DNA from 2 places in the Microbacterium sp. CCH5-D1 genome. Region 2 is predicted to be linked to the other one. Evidence: predicted binding sites of a transcription regulator. Region 2 holds the regulator's gene; the other holds the start of a gene.
The links. Region 2 encodes LexA, which represses DNA repair genes until DNA is damaged. Its sites were predicted from a motif close to TCGAACANNTGTTCGA; they were not measured.
Positions count from the first base shown of each region.

Region 1: the regulator LexA is predicted to act here: its motif matches at 5,832-5,847, upstream of AX744_RS09625 (DmpA family aminopeptidase).

Region 1 is NZ_LSJW01000155.1:6,300-13,753, reverse strand. Features, by position in the region: gene AX744_RS09655 (RNB domain-containing ribonuclease) at 1-354, opposite strand, end outside; gene AX744_RS09650 (isocitrate lyase/PEP mutase family protein) at 423-1,193, shown strand; gene AX744_RS09645 (proline--tRNA ligase) at 1,236-2,996, shown strand; gene AX744_RS09640 (pyridoxamine 5'-phosphate oxidase family protein) at 3,026-3,529, opposite strand; gene AX744_RS09635 (TetR family transcriptional regulator) at 3,630-4,229, opposite strand; gene AX744_RS09630 (APC family permease) at 4,251-5,711, opposite strand; gene AX744_RS09625 (DmpA family aminopeptidase) at 5,863-7,023, shown strand; gene AX744_RS09620 (TIGR00730 family Rossman fold protein) at 7,077-7,454, shown strand, end outside.
Region 2 is NZ_LSJW01000236.1:1,366-8,819, forward strand. Features, by position in the region: gene AX744_RS13845 (DUF2510 domain-containing protein) at 1-277, opposite strand, end outside; gene ftsE (cell division ATP-binding protein FtsE) at 462-1,610, shown strand; gene ftsX (permease-like cell division protein FtsX) at 1,607-2,521, shown strand; gene smpB (SsrA-binding protein SmpB) at 2,585-3,061, shown strand; gene AX744_RS13865 (S9 family peptidase) at 3,083-4,963, opposite strand; gene lexA (transcriptional repressor LexA) at 5,091-5,777, opposite strand; gene AX744_RS13875 (LysM peptidoglycan-binding domain-containing protein) at 6,068-6,436, shown strand; gene AX744_RS13880 (histidinol-phosphate transaminase) at 6,518-7,454, shown strand, end outside.

The DNA of each region.
Region 1 (7,454 bases), on a different contig from region 2:
GCCGTCGGCGGCGTACAGGGTCTGTCCTCGCCGGCGCGCCTCGACGTCCACGGCTCCACCGGGGACGACGAACCCCGGGACGTCGGCGATCGCATACCGGACGGTGTACCCCGTTCCGGCGCGCTCGAGGTGGAAGGCCTGGTCGAGGTCTCGGGAGCCCTCCGGATCGAGCGTGGCGAAGGGGATCTCGCGAAGATCGAGCTCCGGGACCACGGCGGTCGCGGCCTCCGCCTCGGCGATGACGTCGTCGGGGAAGTCGAGGGGCGCATCCATCGACTCGCGCAGAGCAGCGAGCGCCGATGCCAATTCGGTCTGCGCGGCGGACGGGGCGACGTGCGATCGGCGCTGAGGCATGGTTCCAGCCTAGGCGCGGGTGCGGGTGAACCGGCCCTGCCGAAGCCATCCCGCGTTAGCGTGGAGTCATGATCACTGCAGCCAAAGCCCAGACCCTCGTCGGACTCTACGACGCACCGGAGATCCTCCGTGTCGTCAACGTGTGGGACGTCGTCTCCGCACGAGCGGTCGCCGCTCTGCCCGAGACGAAGGCGATCGCGACGGCCGGACACGGGATCGCCGCATCGTTCGGCTACGAGGACGGCTCGACGCCTCGCGACATCATGATCGACATGGTGGGTCGCATCGCGGCCGCCGTCCAGGTGCCCGTCACGGCAGACCTCGACGACGGGTACGGGGATGCGGGAGAGACCACCCGCCTCGCGATCGGAGTCGGCGTCGTCGGTGCGAACGTCGAGGATCGCCTCAAGCCGCTCGACGAGTCCGTCGCAGCGGTGGAGGCGATCGTGAAGGCCGCACAGTCGGAGGGCGTCTCCTTCGCTCTCAACGCCCGCACCGATGCGTTCGTCCGCGCCGGTGGTCGCCCCGTGCAGGAGAGCATCGCCGATGCGATCCAGCGTGGTCGCGCCTACCTCGATGCCGGCGCGACGGCGGTCTTCGTCCCCGGCATCCTCGACATGAACGTGACCCGCCAGCTCGTCGAGGGCATCGGCGAGCGCAAGGTGAGCGTCATCGGGATCCCCGGCGCCCTCGCCGCGTCCGAGTACGAGAAGCTCGGCGTCGCACGCATCTCGTACGGCCCGCTTCCGCAGCGGGTGGCTCTGACGGCCCTGCAGGAGCTGGCGGCCGACCTCTACGCGGGTGGCGTCGTCCCGGCGAACCTTCCCGCTCTCAACTGACGCGGTCGAAGACGGGTGACCACGGCTCACTAGACTTGCTCCGTGGTCACTCGTCTTTCGAACTTCTTCCTCCGCACGCTCCGTGAAGACCCTGCAGGCGCAGAGGTCGCCAGCCATCGGCTGCTGATCCGGGCGGGATACATCCGCCCGCAGGCCGCCGGCATCTTCGCGTGGCTGCCACTGGGGCTGCGCGTCAAGTCGAAGATCGAGACGGTCGTCCGGGAGGAGATGGCAGCCGCCGGCGCGCAGGAGGTGCATTTCCCCGCTCTCATGCCGCGTGAGGCCTACGAGGCCACCGGGCGCTGGGACGAGTACGGCGACCTGCTCTTCCGCCTGCAGGACCGCAAGGGCGGCGACTACCTGCTCGCGCCCACGCACGAGGAGGCGTTCACGCTGCTCGTGAAGGACCTCTACTCCTCGTACAAGGACCTGCCCCTCACGATCTTCCAGATCCAGGACAAGTACCGCGATGAGGCACGCCCGCGGGCGGGTCTGCTCCGCGGACGCGAGTTCACGATGAAGGACGCGTACTCGTTCGACTCGTCAGACGAGGGCCTGGACGTCAGCTACCAGGCGCAGCGCGACGCGTACGAGCGCATCTTCCAGCGCCTCGGACTCGAGTACGTCATCGTCCAGGCCGACGCCGGCGCGATGGGCGGCTCCCGGAGCGAGGAGTTCCTGCACCCCACGCCTGTCGGGGAGGACACGTTCGTGCGGAGCGCGGGCGGGTACGCGGCGAACGTCGAGGCCTTCACCACGGCGGTGCCAGAGGCCATCGCTTACGACGCCGAGGCGTCCCCGGTCATCTTCGACTCCCCGGACACGCCGACCATCGACACGCTGGTGGCTCACGCCAACCGCGAACTCGACGGCGAGTACACCGCTGCGGACACGCTCAAGAACGTCGTCCTCGCCCTCACGCATCTCGATGGCACCCGCGAACTGGTCATTGTCGGCATCCCCGGTGACCGCGAGGTCGATGAGAAGCGCGCCGAGGTGGCCTTCGCGCCCGCCGAGGTCGAGACGGCCACCGCGGACGACTTCGAGAACAACCCGCTGCTCGTGAAGGGCTACATCGGTCCGTGGTCGCCGACGGGAGCAGTGCTCGGCGAGGAGTCGGCCACCGGCATCCGTTACCTCGTCGATCCGCGCGTGAGCGAGGGCACGAGCTGGATCACCGGCGCGAACATCGACGAGAAGCACGCGCACTCCGTGGTGGCCGGCCGCGACTTCGCCGCCGACGGCATCGTGGAGATCGCGAACGTGCGTGCAGGCGATCCCGCCCCCGACGGCTCCGGTCCGGTCGAGCTCGCTCGCGGCATGGAGATCGGGCACGTCTTCCAGCTCGGACGCAAGTACGCCGAGGCATTGGGCCTCAAGGTGCTGAACGAGAACGGCAAGCTCGTCACCGTCACGATGGGCTCGTACGGCATTGGCGTGACCCGTATCCTCGCGATCATCGCCGAGCTCAACAACGACGACAAGGGCCTCATCTGGCCGGCGTCCGTCGCGCCGTTCGACGTGCAGGTCGTCGCCGCGGGCCGCGACCAGGTCGCGTTCGAGGTCGCGGAGGGGATCTCCGCTCAGCTCGAAGCCGCGGGGCTCGACGTGCTCTACGACGACCGGCCGAAGGTCTCGCCCGGAGTGAAGTTCGGAGACGCCGAGCTCGTCGGTGTGCCGAAGATCGTCATCGTCGGCCGCGGGGCCGCGGAGGGCCAGGTCGAGCTGTGGGACCGCGCCACCGGGGAGCGCGAGGCCGTCTCCGTCGACGAGGTCGTGCCGCGACTCTCCGCCGCGCACTGACCCCACAGTGAGCCTTCACGGCCGCATCGTCAGCAGACGATGCGGCCGTGGTTCATGGTGTCGTCGTCCGGGGTGTCCCGGGTCACGAGCGACTTCAGCGCACCCGCCGCGAGCGCGAGCCTGCCTTTCGACGGCTCCCAGAACTCGGTGACCTTCGGCGTGACCTTGAGGAGGGCGATGCCCGGGGTGTCGAGGCCGTCCGCGAACCAGATCTCCAGCGACGCGGAGTAGAGCTCCTCCATCTTGGCGCGGTCGTGCACCACTTCTGCGGTGCCGGCGACCGACACGTATCGCATGCCCTTGGCATCGCAGTAGGCGAGGCCCACGTCGCGGTGCTTTCGGGCCTCGTGGACCTTCTCGGTGTCCTCAGCGGTGAAGAACCAGATGTCGCCCGCGTCGTCCATCTGCCTGGTCGACATCGGCCGACTCACGAGGTTGCCGTCGTCGTCGGTCGTGGTGAGCATCGTGATGTCGATGTCCTCCACGAGTTCGGCGATGCGGGCGAGGGCTTCGGGTCCTGTGATCTCTGTCATGACGTCAGCGTGCCGTGCGGAGCGTGCGGGCACACGGGCATTGACAGGGAGCAGCCGCCGTGCTCGACATCGCCGAAGGCAGACGAGTGGACGGCGGGGTTCAGCCGCCGAAGTCGCAGTCGAGGGCAGTGCGGGCGTAGGAGAGGATGTTCGACCGGTACGTCTGCGCTCCCAGCTCGACGCCGATCAGCGGGTAGAGGTCGTACGCGTCCTCGAGAGCGACGATGTTCCGTGCGATCACGGTGAGGTCGGCGGTGGGGCGGAAGGTGCCGAGCGCCGTGCCGATCTCGATCGTCGATCTGTAGAGCGCGACCTGCCGTTCGACGATGGAGCGGTGCAGGGGACGATACTGAGGCTGTTCCCGCAGCAGGGGGATGCTCTCGTACGCCATGCGCAGCTGGTCGCTGATCTCGTCCGGGATCCCGGCCGTGACGAGAGCGACCAGACGCTTCGCCGGGTCGGGCTCGTTCTCGGCGAGTGCGCGTCGCCTCTCGTACATCTCCTCCAGGACACCCTCGACGGTCGCGTACATGAGCTCGTCGAAGGTGGAGAAGTAGTACAGCACGCTCCCCGCGCTGACCGAGGCCTCCGCGGCGACCGCGCGCACGTTCGTGCCGAGGAGACCGCTGCGCCCGGCGACGCGCCTGGTCGCGGAGATGAGCTCCGCCCGTCGGGTGGCGTGCTTGCGCTGCTCGGCCACGTATCCTCCTCGCGCCTGGCGCTACTCGTCGTCGGGAACGAGCGTGGTGAGTTCAGCATAGTGGCGGGGACGACGTCGCTTCAGGACGATCCCGACGACGATGCCGGCCACGAACAGGGCGGGGGTGGGGGCGAGGAGCGCGAGGTTGACGGGCCCCTGGAGGCCGGTGACGAGATCGAAGTTGGTCGCGATGAGGACGAATCCGACGATCAGACCGAGCGCCCCGAGCGCCGGTGCGACCAGTACCCGCCAGATGCTGTGGCCTCGCCGCCCTCTCAGGAAGAAGCCGACCACGGCGATGGCGGCCACGGCTTGGGCGAAGACCAACCCGGCCACGCCGATCGAGTACACAGGGAGCGCGAAGCCGAGGAAGGGATCCGCTCCGCTGATGATCGTCACCGCGATGGCCACGAGCGACACGATCGAGATCACGAGGCTTGCGTGGTGAGGTGCCTGCGTCGTCGGCTGGGTCTGCGCGAGCCACGACGGCAGCAGACGCTCCCGTCCGAGCGAGAAGAGGTACCGGGAGCTGGCGTTGTGGAACGCGAGGAGGCAGGCGAAGAAGCTCGTGACGATCAGCACCCGCATCGTCACGGACGCCCACGCGCCCAGGTACGCGTCGCCGGCGTGGAAGACCATGTCCTGGAAGTCGTCCTGCAGGGCGAGGCGCAGCACGCCCTCGATGCCGAAGGCGACCGTGAGGATCCAGAACGTGAAGGCGTAGAAGACGCCGAGGAACGCGATCGAGATGTATGTCGCGATCGGCACGGTGCGTGCCGGATCCCGCGCCTCCTCGGCGTAGATCGCCGTGCTCTCGAAGCCGAGGTAGGCACCGAACCCGAAGACGAAGAGCGCGCCGCTCCCGGCGGCGAAGAAGACGTTCTCGGGTGCGAAGGAGGCGAACGAGATCGGCTCGGGGCCGCCCGAGGCGAGCACGGCGATCGCGAGGACGAGCAGGATGGCGACCTCGGCCGTGAGCAGGACGCCCAGAACTTTGGCACCGACATCGATCTTGCGGTAGCCGAGCACCCCGACGATGACGAGCGCCAGCAGCGCGTAGACGGTCCAGGGCAGATCGATGCCGAAGAGTGCGGAGAACGTCATCTCCCCGAAGAACCCGACGAAGCCGTAGAAGCAGATGCACAGGGCGGTGTAGGAGAAGATCGTCACGAACACGATGCCGATGCCGACGGGTTTGCCGAGTCCTCGAGCGCCGTAGACGTAGAAGGCGCCGGTGTTGCGCACATACCTCGACATGGCGGTGAAACCGAAGGCGAACAGCATCAGCACGACACCGCTGGCGAGCATCGCGCCCGGGCCGCCGATGCCGGCGAGACGGAAGTCCGTGGCTGCAGCGCTGGCGACGACCGTGAGGGGAGCTGCGGCGGAGACCACGAAGAAGACGATCGCCCAGACTCCGAGGCGCCGCTGGGCGAGCGTCGTGGTCGTGGTCGTGGGGACGGAGGGATTCGGCTGAGACATCTGCGGCTCCGGAATCTGCTGTCGGGAGGGTGCGTATCGGACGGTGCGAGCTCTTGAACAGTGATTCAAAGGGCACAGCCGGGTTAAGTCAAGCAAAACATGCGTTGGATGACATACTCTCTGAACATACGTTCAGGTCAGAGTGGAGTACATGGTGGTTTCCTCATCGGCGTCGGAGTCGTCACGCAGGCGTATCAGGGCAAGGGATCTGGGGGTCCCGTTCGCGGGACGCAGCGGCACCCACGGCGCGATCACCGACGTCCCCGGTGTGGCCGTCGGATATCGCACAATGATCGCGGGGGAGGGAGCGCACGCCGTCCGCACCGGGGTCACCGCCGTCCTGCCCCGGGGCCGCGAGGGAGTGGGCGTGCCCTGTGCTGCGGCCGTCCACGCCTTCAACGGGAACGGCGAGCTCACCGGCCGCGCATGGATCGACGAGTCCGGATCGCTGTCCATGCCGATCGGGATCACCAGCTCGCATGCGGTCGGAGCCGTGCACAGCGGTATCGACTCCTGGGTGGCGCAGATCGCCCCGCACGTCGCCGCCCAGTGGATGCTGCCCGTCGTCGGGGAGACCTGGGACGGATACCTCAACGACATCAACGGCGGTCACGTCACGCCGGCGGACGCGTGGTCGGCCCTGGAGGTGGCCAGCACCGCCGCACCGGCGGAGGGGAACGTCGGCGGAGGGACGGGGATGAACTGCTACGGCTTCAAGGGAGGCACCGGCACGGCATCCAGAACGGTGGCGTACGGCGGTGCCGAGTACACCGTCGGAGTCCTCATCCAGGCGAACTTCGGTGCGCGCGACGAGCTTCGGCTCGGCAGCATCGACCTGGGCGCACGATCGTCGGCGCCGAACCCGATGGGCGACGACGGCTGGTTCGCTCGGGAGCGGCGCCAACATGCCCCGGGAGGAGCCGGATCCGCGATCGTGGTCATCGCCACTGACGCCCCCTTCCTTCCCGGTCAGTGCGCGGCACTGGCTCGTCGGGGAGCCCTGGGTCTCGGCCGCAGCGGCACCGCGGGCAGTCACTTCTCGGGCGACATCGTCCTCGCGTTCTCCACCGCGAACGAGGGTGCGCTCACGTCGCAGTTCCCGGAGGGGAGCGACGAGGTCTACGAGACCATGCGCCTGATCCCGTGGGGGCGGATCGATCCCTTCCTGACGGCAGCGGTGCAGGCCGTCGACGAGGCCGTGTGGAACGCACTCGTCGCAGCGCAGGACATGACAGGACGCGACGGGCACAGGAGCCTCGCGCTCCCGCACGACGAGATCCGGGCGGCCGTCGACGAGTCCCGCGGAGTCTGAGCGACGGCGTGGCAGGAGGCCACGGTCGCCCCGGAGCATGACACCCTGGAGGCATGATCGACGAACCCCTCCCTGAAGCGCTCAGCGCCGAGATCAACGCCGTCCTCGACGATGCGGGAGTGCACACCGACCGCAGGCTCGTGATGCGGATGCTGCGCACCGCGATCCTTCTGGGGGAGGACGGCGCCGACCGCCTCGATCTGAAGATCGCCTCGGCAGCGCTCGCCGAGATGCGGGATGCGTTCCGTCTCTTCGCTCCGTTCCGCGGCGTCCCCAAGGTCACGGTCTTCGGCTCGGCGCGAACCAGGCAGGACGATCCGCTGTATCTGACGGCGCGCGACGTCGCCTCGGCCCTCGCGGGGGATGGGTGGATGGTCGTCACGGGGGCGGGGCCCGGCATCATGCAGGCGGCTTCCGAGGGAGCGGGTCCT
Region 2 (7,454 bases):
CATCGCCCTGGTCCGCGGGGGCCGAGGAGCCGTGCTCCTCGGGAATGATCACCGTCTCCTCGGACGGACGGATCACCGTGTCTTCGATCGCCGTGTCTCCGATCACCGTCTCCTCGATGACCGTGTCCTCGATCGGCGTGGTCTCGGAGACGTTCGGCTCCTCAGAGGCCGACCCCGCATCCGTCGCCTCAGGGGCGAAGTGCTCCGTCCACTGCTGGCCGTCCCACCAGCGCTGCCGTCCGGATCCGTCGTCGTACCAACCTGCAGGTGTCGTCATGGCTCCCCCTCGAAAGAATTCGGCGACCGCTTCGTGCGGTCGGCATCTTCATGTATAGCAGTGGCAGGTGACGCGGCAGTGGCGTGTGCATGGGGAGCAATCCCCATCCGGGCCGAGGGATGACGTGCCTGTGCGGGGTGTCGCTCGCCGTCAGGGAAGCGCCCGCGCTTAGGCTCGTAGCGCCATGATTCGGTTCGAGAACGTCACGAAACGCTACCGCGGGACGTCGAAGCCCGCCCTCTCCGGTGTCGACTTCGAAGTGCAACGCGGGGAGTTCGTCTTCCTCGTCGGGGCCTCGGGTTCCGGCAAGTCGTCCTGCCTTCGCCTCATCCTGCGCGAGGACGTCCCCACCTCGGGACGGGTGGCGGTGCTCGGGAGGGACCTGCGAGCTCTCGCGAACCGCAAGGTGCCGTACTTCCGCCGCCATATCGGGTCGGTGTTCCAGGACTTCCGGCTCCTCCCGTCGAAGACCGTCCATCAGAACGTCGCGTTCACGCTCCAGGTGACCGGTGCCTCCCGCGGCTTCATCCAACAGGCGGTGCCTGAGGCTCTCGCTCTAGTGGGCCTCGACGGCAAGCAGAAGCGGATGCCCCACGAACTGTCGGGCGGTGAGCAGCAGCGCGTCGCCATCGCGCGCGCTCTCGTCAATCGGCCCCAGGTTCTGCTCGCCGATGAGCCGACCGGAAACCTCGACCCTGCGACCTCGGTCGACATCATGCAGCTGCTCGCCCGCATCAACGCGGGGGGCACCACGGTGCTGATGGCCACCCACGAGGCCGGTTTCGTCGATCAGATGCAGCGCCGCGTGATCGAGCTGCGCGACGGCGAGATGGTCCGCGATGAGGTGCATGGCGGATACGGCGACACGTCCAACATCCCGCGCCTCGTGCCAGAGGAAGTGCGTGGCGCGGCAGCCGCTGCCGCACTGACCGCCGTCCAGGAGGTGCAGCGCCAGACCGCCGATCTCTCGGTGGTGCGTGCCGCACTCGCAGAAGAGCTCGCCAGTCAGCGTCAGGCTGCGGCAGCAGTCGATCGCGACGGGGAGACGGTGGTTCCGCCCGCCCCGCGCACGGTCGAAGCGCCGGAGCCGCAGCCCGCGGTGCAGGAGGGCGCAGCTGCGAACGTCGTCGAGCCCCCCGCCGTGGTCGAGCCTCCCGCTGCCGTCGAACCTCCCGCGGTGGTCGAGCCGCCTTCGGCCGTCGAACCCGCTCCGGCCGCACGCCCGCGAACGCATCCGATCGTCCTGCCGACGGTCGACGTCGCCGAACTCGGTGTCGCGGATCGCCTCGGTCTCTCCGACGAGGACGACGAGGAAGTGGGCCCGACCTCATGAGAATCGGACTCATCCTGACCGAAGCCCTCGTCGGACTCCGGCGGAACATCTCGATGGTGATCTCCGTCGTGCTGGTCACCTTCGTGTCCCTGACCTTCGTGGGCGCCGCGATCCTCATGCAGGGGCAGATCGGCGTCATGCGCGGCTACTGGGCCGAGCGCGCCCAGGTGGCTGTGTACATGTGCTCGGCCGTGTCGGAATCCGAGACGTGTCTCGACGGTGCGGCGAGCGAGGAGCAGGTCGCAGCCGTGCGTGCGCAGCTCGAGGGCGATGCGCTCAAACCGCTCATCAGCTCGATGACCTTCGACACCAAGGAAGAGACCTACGCCAAACTCGTCGACCAGCTCGGCGCGGACCAGGCGAGCGTGCTCACTCCCGACCAGGCCTTCGAAGTGTTCTTCGTGACCATGAAGGATCCCGGCCAGTCCCAGGTGCTCGCCGAAGCCTTCAGCGGACAGGCTGGGGTCGAGCAGGTGAAGGATCAGCTGCAGTACCTGGAGCCCCTGTTCTCCGCTTTGACCGTCGCGACCTACATCGCGGTCGGGATCGCCGTACTCATGCTCATCGCCGCGACTCTCCTGATCGGCACGACGATCCGCCTGTCCGCGTATGCGAGGCGCAAGGAGATCGGCATCATGCGCCTCGTCGGAGCGTCCAACCGCTTCATCCAGACCCCGTTCGTGCTGGAGGGCGTGTTCGCGGCCTTCCTGGGGTCGGCCCTGGCCAGCGCCGCGGTCGTCGCCGGCGTGCACTTCGGCGTCAACGGCTATCTGCGGGGAAGGGTGCCGTTCATCACGACGTGGGTCACGATGCAGGACGCGGCACTGGTCGTCCCGGTGCTGATCGGCATCGGAGTGATCCTCGCCGCCCTGTCCGCGGGCTTCGCGATCCGACGCTGGCTGCGCACCTGATAGCCTGAAAGGCTGCTCGGTCGGATCGATCGATCGGGCTCATCACGGCAACAGGAGAGCATCATGCCCAGGGAACGCGGAGAGAAGGTCGTCGCGACCAATCGTCGCGCACGTCACGACTACGCCATCGAGAAGTCGTACGAGGCGGGGATGGTGCTCACCGGCACCGAGGTCAAGTCGCTGCGTCAGGGACGAGCCAACCTCAGCGACGGCTACGCGTTCGTCAAGGGGAACGAGGTCTTCCTCGACTCAGTGCACATCCCGGAGTACTCGCAGGGGCATTGGACGAACCATTCGGCCAAGCGCATCCGCAAGCTGCTGCTGCACCGTGAGGAGATCGCGAAGATCGCCCACGCCGTCTCGGCAGGGGGATACACCCTCATCCCGCTGAAGCTGTACTTCTCCGACGGTCGCGCCAAGGTCGAGATCGCCCTCGCCAAAGGTAAGCGCGAGTACGACAAACGACAGACCCTGCGTGAGCGTCAGGACACCCGCGAAGCCGACCGCGCCATGCGTCTGCGCAACCGCGTGGGGGAGTGACCCTCGCGGGGGAAGCCGTCCTCACAGACGCGGCTCGAAGCCGAACACACGGCCGAGGAACGTCAGCTCGCGCTCGAGGGCGTCGACGATCGTGTCGGCGCTGCGGAATCCGTGCCCCTCGGCGGGGTACAGCACATACTCGTGGTCGACTCCGCGTGCCGCGAGCGCGTCTCGGATCGCCTCGGACTGCGAGGGCGGAACCACGCGATCCTCGCCGCCCTGCAGCAGCAGCACGGGCGCGTCGATCCGGTCGGCGTGCGTGAGCGGTGAACGCTCCACGTACAGGTGCTCGTGCTCGGGGAGGGGGCCGACCAGACCGTCGATGTACGACGCCTCGAAATCGTGGGTCTCCGCGACGAGCATGCGCAGATCGGCGACCCCGTAGCGGCTGATCCCGGCAGCGAAGGCTCCGCCCCGCACCAGCGCCGACAGCACGGTCCAGCCGCCGGCCGACCCGCCGCGGATCGCGATCCGGTCGGGGTCGGCCAGGCCCGCGTCCGCCAGACCGCGGGCCGCGGCGATCACGTCGTCGACATCGACGATGCCCCACTGGCCGTCGAGACGTTCACGGTACGAGCGGCCATACCCCGTGGAACCTCCGTAGTTCACGTCGAGCACGCCGATGCCGCGGCTCGTGTAGAACGCGATCGCCTCGGACGCCGCCCCGGTCACGTGCGCCGTCGGCCCCCCGTGCACGAGGACGATGTAGGGCGGGAGCTCGTGATCGGGAGCCGTCGCGTGCGGGTTCGCCGGCGGGTACGCGAACGCGTGCACCTCTCCGTGCGGGCCCTGGATCTCGATCGGCATCGCAGCGGGCATCCACTGCGGATCGACCGGTTCGCCGCCGCGCACCGCCACGGTGGCACCCGATACGACGTCGACGCACCACAGCCCGGCGTTCGCACGCGAACCGTTGCCGGAGAGGAGCACGCGGGTGCCGTCGACATCGTCGACGCTCACATGGCCGTCTCCGGGGAACGAGATGACGTCGACGCGGTCGTCGGCAGCATCATCGGTATCGATCACCACGACCTCGTCGCGCCCGTTCGTCCGGACGGCGACGACGCGGCCGTCGTCGAGCAGCTGATACCAGCGGTTGCCGAGGACCCAGAGTCCATAGCCCGTGTCGGCGTCCGAGGGTGAGACCTGCCGTGCGGTGCCGACCGGGACCACACCGTCCAGGGAGATGCGCTGCAGGGCCCAGCGCCCACCCGGATCATCGGCGAAGAGCAACTCCGAGTCGCTCAGCCACTCCGGCTGCAGCGCCGCCCGTGAGGGGATCGTGCGCGGAGTGTCCTCACCGACCTCGGCGACCTGCACGTGCGCGTCCTCCCACGGCATGCGGCCCCTGTCCCACGCGACCCACGCGGCGCGGGTGCCGTCGGGGGAGAGCGCGGGGTGGGCGAAGAAACCATCGCCCTGCACGATCACCGTGATCGCGGACGCATCCTCGGCTGCGGAGCCGTCGAGCGGGATCTCGACGATCGCTCGGAGATGCGGCGTGCGGGAGAGGTCTTCGCGCACGGCCAGCAGTCGACCGGACTGCACACGCAGGCCGCCGTGGGAGGGCCCGGGAGGGGTGAGAGCAACGGGCTCGCCTCCCACGCTCAGACGATGAACCCGCTGGTCGTTCGCGTCGACGAAGTAGAGCGTGCCGTGCTCGTCCGCCGTCCACGCACCCCCGCCGTACTCGTGCACACGTGAGCGTGCGCTCCAGGGGGAGGGGAGGATCTCGGCTCCGGAGGAGCTCCGCACCGTCACGCGGCCCTTCTGGGCCGGCACCGACTCGCCCCACCAGATCTCCGAGCCGACGAAACGGCCGCCGTCGATGCGCGGTGAAGACGCGGCGACCGAGGCGGCGGAGAACGGGGATGACCAGGAACCGTAAGGGGACGACGACATGTGTCGAGCCTATGCGGCGTCGCACCGCGTGTGCGGCCACGCCGTGGGCCCGACCACTGTGGAAGCGCGCGAAGGGAAGACGGTCACCGACACGACCAGGCCCGGTCCGCGCTGACCGGATCGAGGGTCAGACGGCGCGGAGCACCGCCACGACCTTGCCGAGGACGACGGACTCGTCGCCGAGGATGGGTTCGAATGCCGAGTTGCGGGGGAGGAGCCAGGTGTGGCCGTCCCGGCGGCGCAGCACCTTGACCGTCGCCTCGCCATCGAGCATCGCCGCGACGATCTCGCCGTTCTCCGCGCTGTTCTGGGAGCGGACCACGACCCAGTCGCCGTCGCAGATGGCGGCGTCGATCATCGACTCGCCGGAGACCTTGAGCATGAACAGGTCGCCCTTGCCCACCAACTGGCGGGGGAGCGGGAAGATCTCCTCGACCTGCTGATCCGCGGTGATCGGCACGCCGGCGGCGATCCGTCCCACCAGGGGGACGAGCGCGGCGTCGCCTACGGGAGTCGCGACGTCGGCCGGGTTCTCGGTGCTGGCGCCCGGCAGATCGATGAGCACCTCCATCGCCCTGGTCTTCCCCGGGTCGCGGCGCAGGTAGCCACTCAGCTCGAGCTGTCCGAGCTGATGGGTGACGCTGGAGAGGGACTTGAGACCGACGGCGTCTCCGATTTCGCGCATGCTCGGCGGATAGCCGTGGTTCGCGATCGAGTTCTGGATGACCTCGAGGATCGCCATCTGCTTCGGGCTGAGGCTCTTCCGGCGGCGCGTGCGCGGTGCCTCCGACTCGGCGGCAGAGTTCTCGCTCATGGTGCTCCTTCAGTGCGTGATCCGACGTCCCTCTTCGAATGTCGGAGGCCCGTGGTGGGGTGTCCTTATCGAAACCGTATCCGAGAATCGGGCCGATCTGGAAGATCTGTTCGAGCGTGTCGGCCTCTTTCCCCGGTGTGGTTTCGAAGAATACTTGACAGATGTTCGAACTCGAAGATATCTTCGGTACGTAGCTTCGCATTCCCGGCTCCCGGCCGAGTCGTGAATGCGAACGCTACGCCAACTTCCCCGGCAGCCTCACCGCTCCGGGACAGGCTAAGGAGCACCACATGAGCAGCATCGGCTTCAGCACCGCAGCAGTCATCCCGGCATCGCCCCGTCCTTCGACGAGACTCCGGCTGACGACGCGTGGTCGCGCTGTACTGCTCGCCCTGGCGTCGGTGCCCCTCGCCGCCGGCATCGCGTTCGCGGCGCTCAGCGGCGGCAGCGCGGTCGCGTCGGGTGCCGACACCGCACCCGTCGGCGTCGAGACCGTCACCGTCATGCCCGGTGACACGCTCTGGTCCATCGCCACCGGCGTCGCGCCCGACGCCGACCCGCGCGATGTGATCGGCGACATCAGCCGGATGAACCTGTTGCGCGGTGGGGAGCTGCAGATCGGGCAGACTCTGGCGATCCCGGCTCAGTACGCGCGCTGATCCGGCGGAGGGCTCAGACGAGGAGTTCCTGGGGCGGCGACTTTGCGTCATCAACCTCAAGCGCCGCCTAGCATGGGAAGGGTGACCCTCTCCCTCAACGATCTCCCGCTACGTGACGATCTCCGCGGATTGAAGCCATACGGTGCTCCACAGGCGCCGCTTCCCATCGCGCTCAACGTGAATGAGAACACGCATCCGATCCCCGATGCGGTGGCGAGCGACATCCTCGATGACATCGCCGTCGCTATCCGTGATGTCAACCGCTACCCGGATCGTGAGTTCACCACGCTTCGCGAGTCTTTCGCGGAGTACCTGGGCCACGGTCTCGTCCCCGAGCAGATCTGGGCGGGGAACGGGTCCAATGAGGTGCTCCAGCACATCCTGCAGGCCTTCGGTGGCCCTGGTCGCACGGCTTTCGGGTTCGCGCCGACCTATTCGATGTACCCGCTCATCGCGCAGGGCACCGGTGCGCGGTGGATCGCCGGCACGCGTCAGCCCGACTACACCATCACTCCGGAGGAGGCGGCCGAGCAGGTGCGGGCCGCCGAGCCGGACGTGGTCATCCTCTGCTCTCCCAACAACCCCACCGGCACGCCACTCGGACTCGACGTCATCGAAGCGGTGTACGAGGCTGCCAGGGGCATAGTGATCGTCGACGAGGCCTACCAGGAGTTCGCGCCGCATGACGCGGTCTCCGCACTGACGCTGCTCGAGGGGCGGCCGCGTCTGGCCGTCTCGCGCACGATGAGCAAGGCCTTCGCGTTCGCCGGGGCCCGTGTCGGGTATCTCGCGGCCGACCCGGCGTTCATCGACGCGCTGCGGCTGGTGCGTCTGCCGTACCACCTGAGCGCACTCACCCAGGCGGCGGCCATCGCGGCGCTGCGCAATGCCGACGTCATGCTCGGCATGGTCGAGGAGATCGTCGAGCAGCGCGACCGCATCACGGCGACTCTCGAGGCGCTGGGTTACCAGCCGCACGAATCCTGGTCGAACTTCGTGCTGTTCGGTGGAGTCTCCG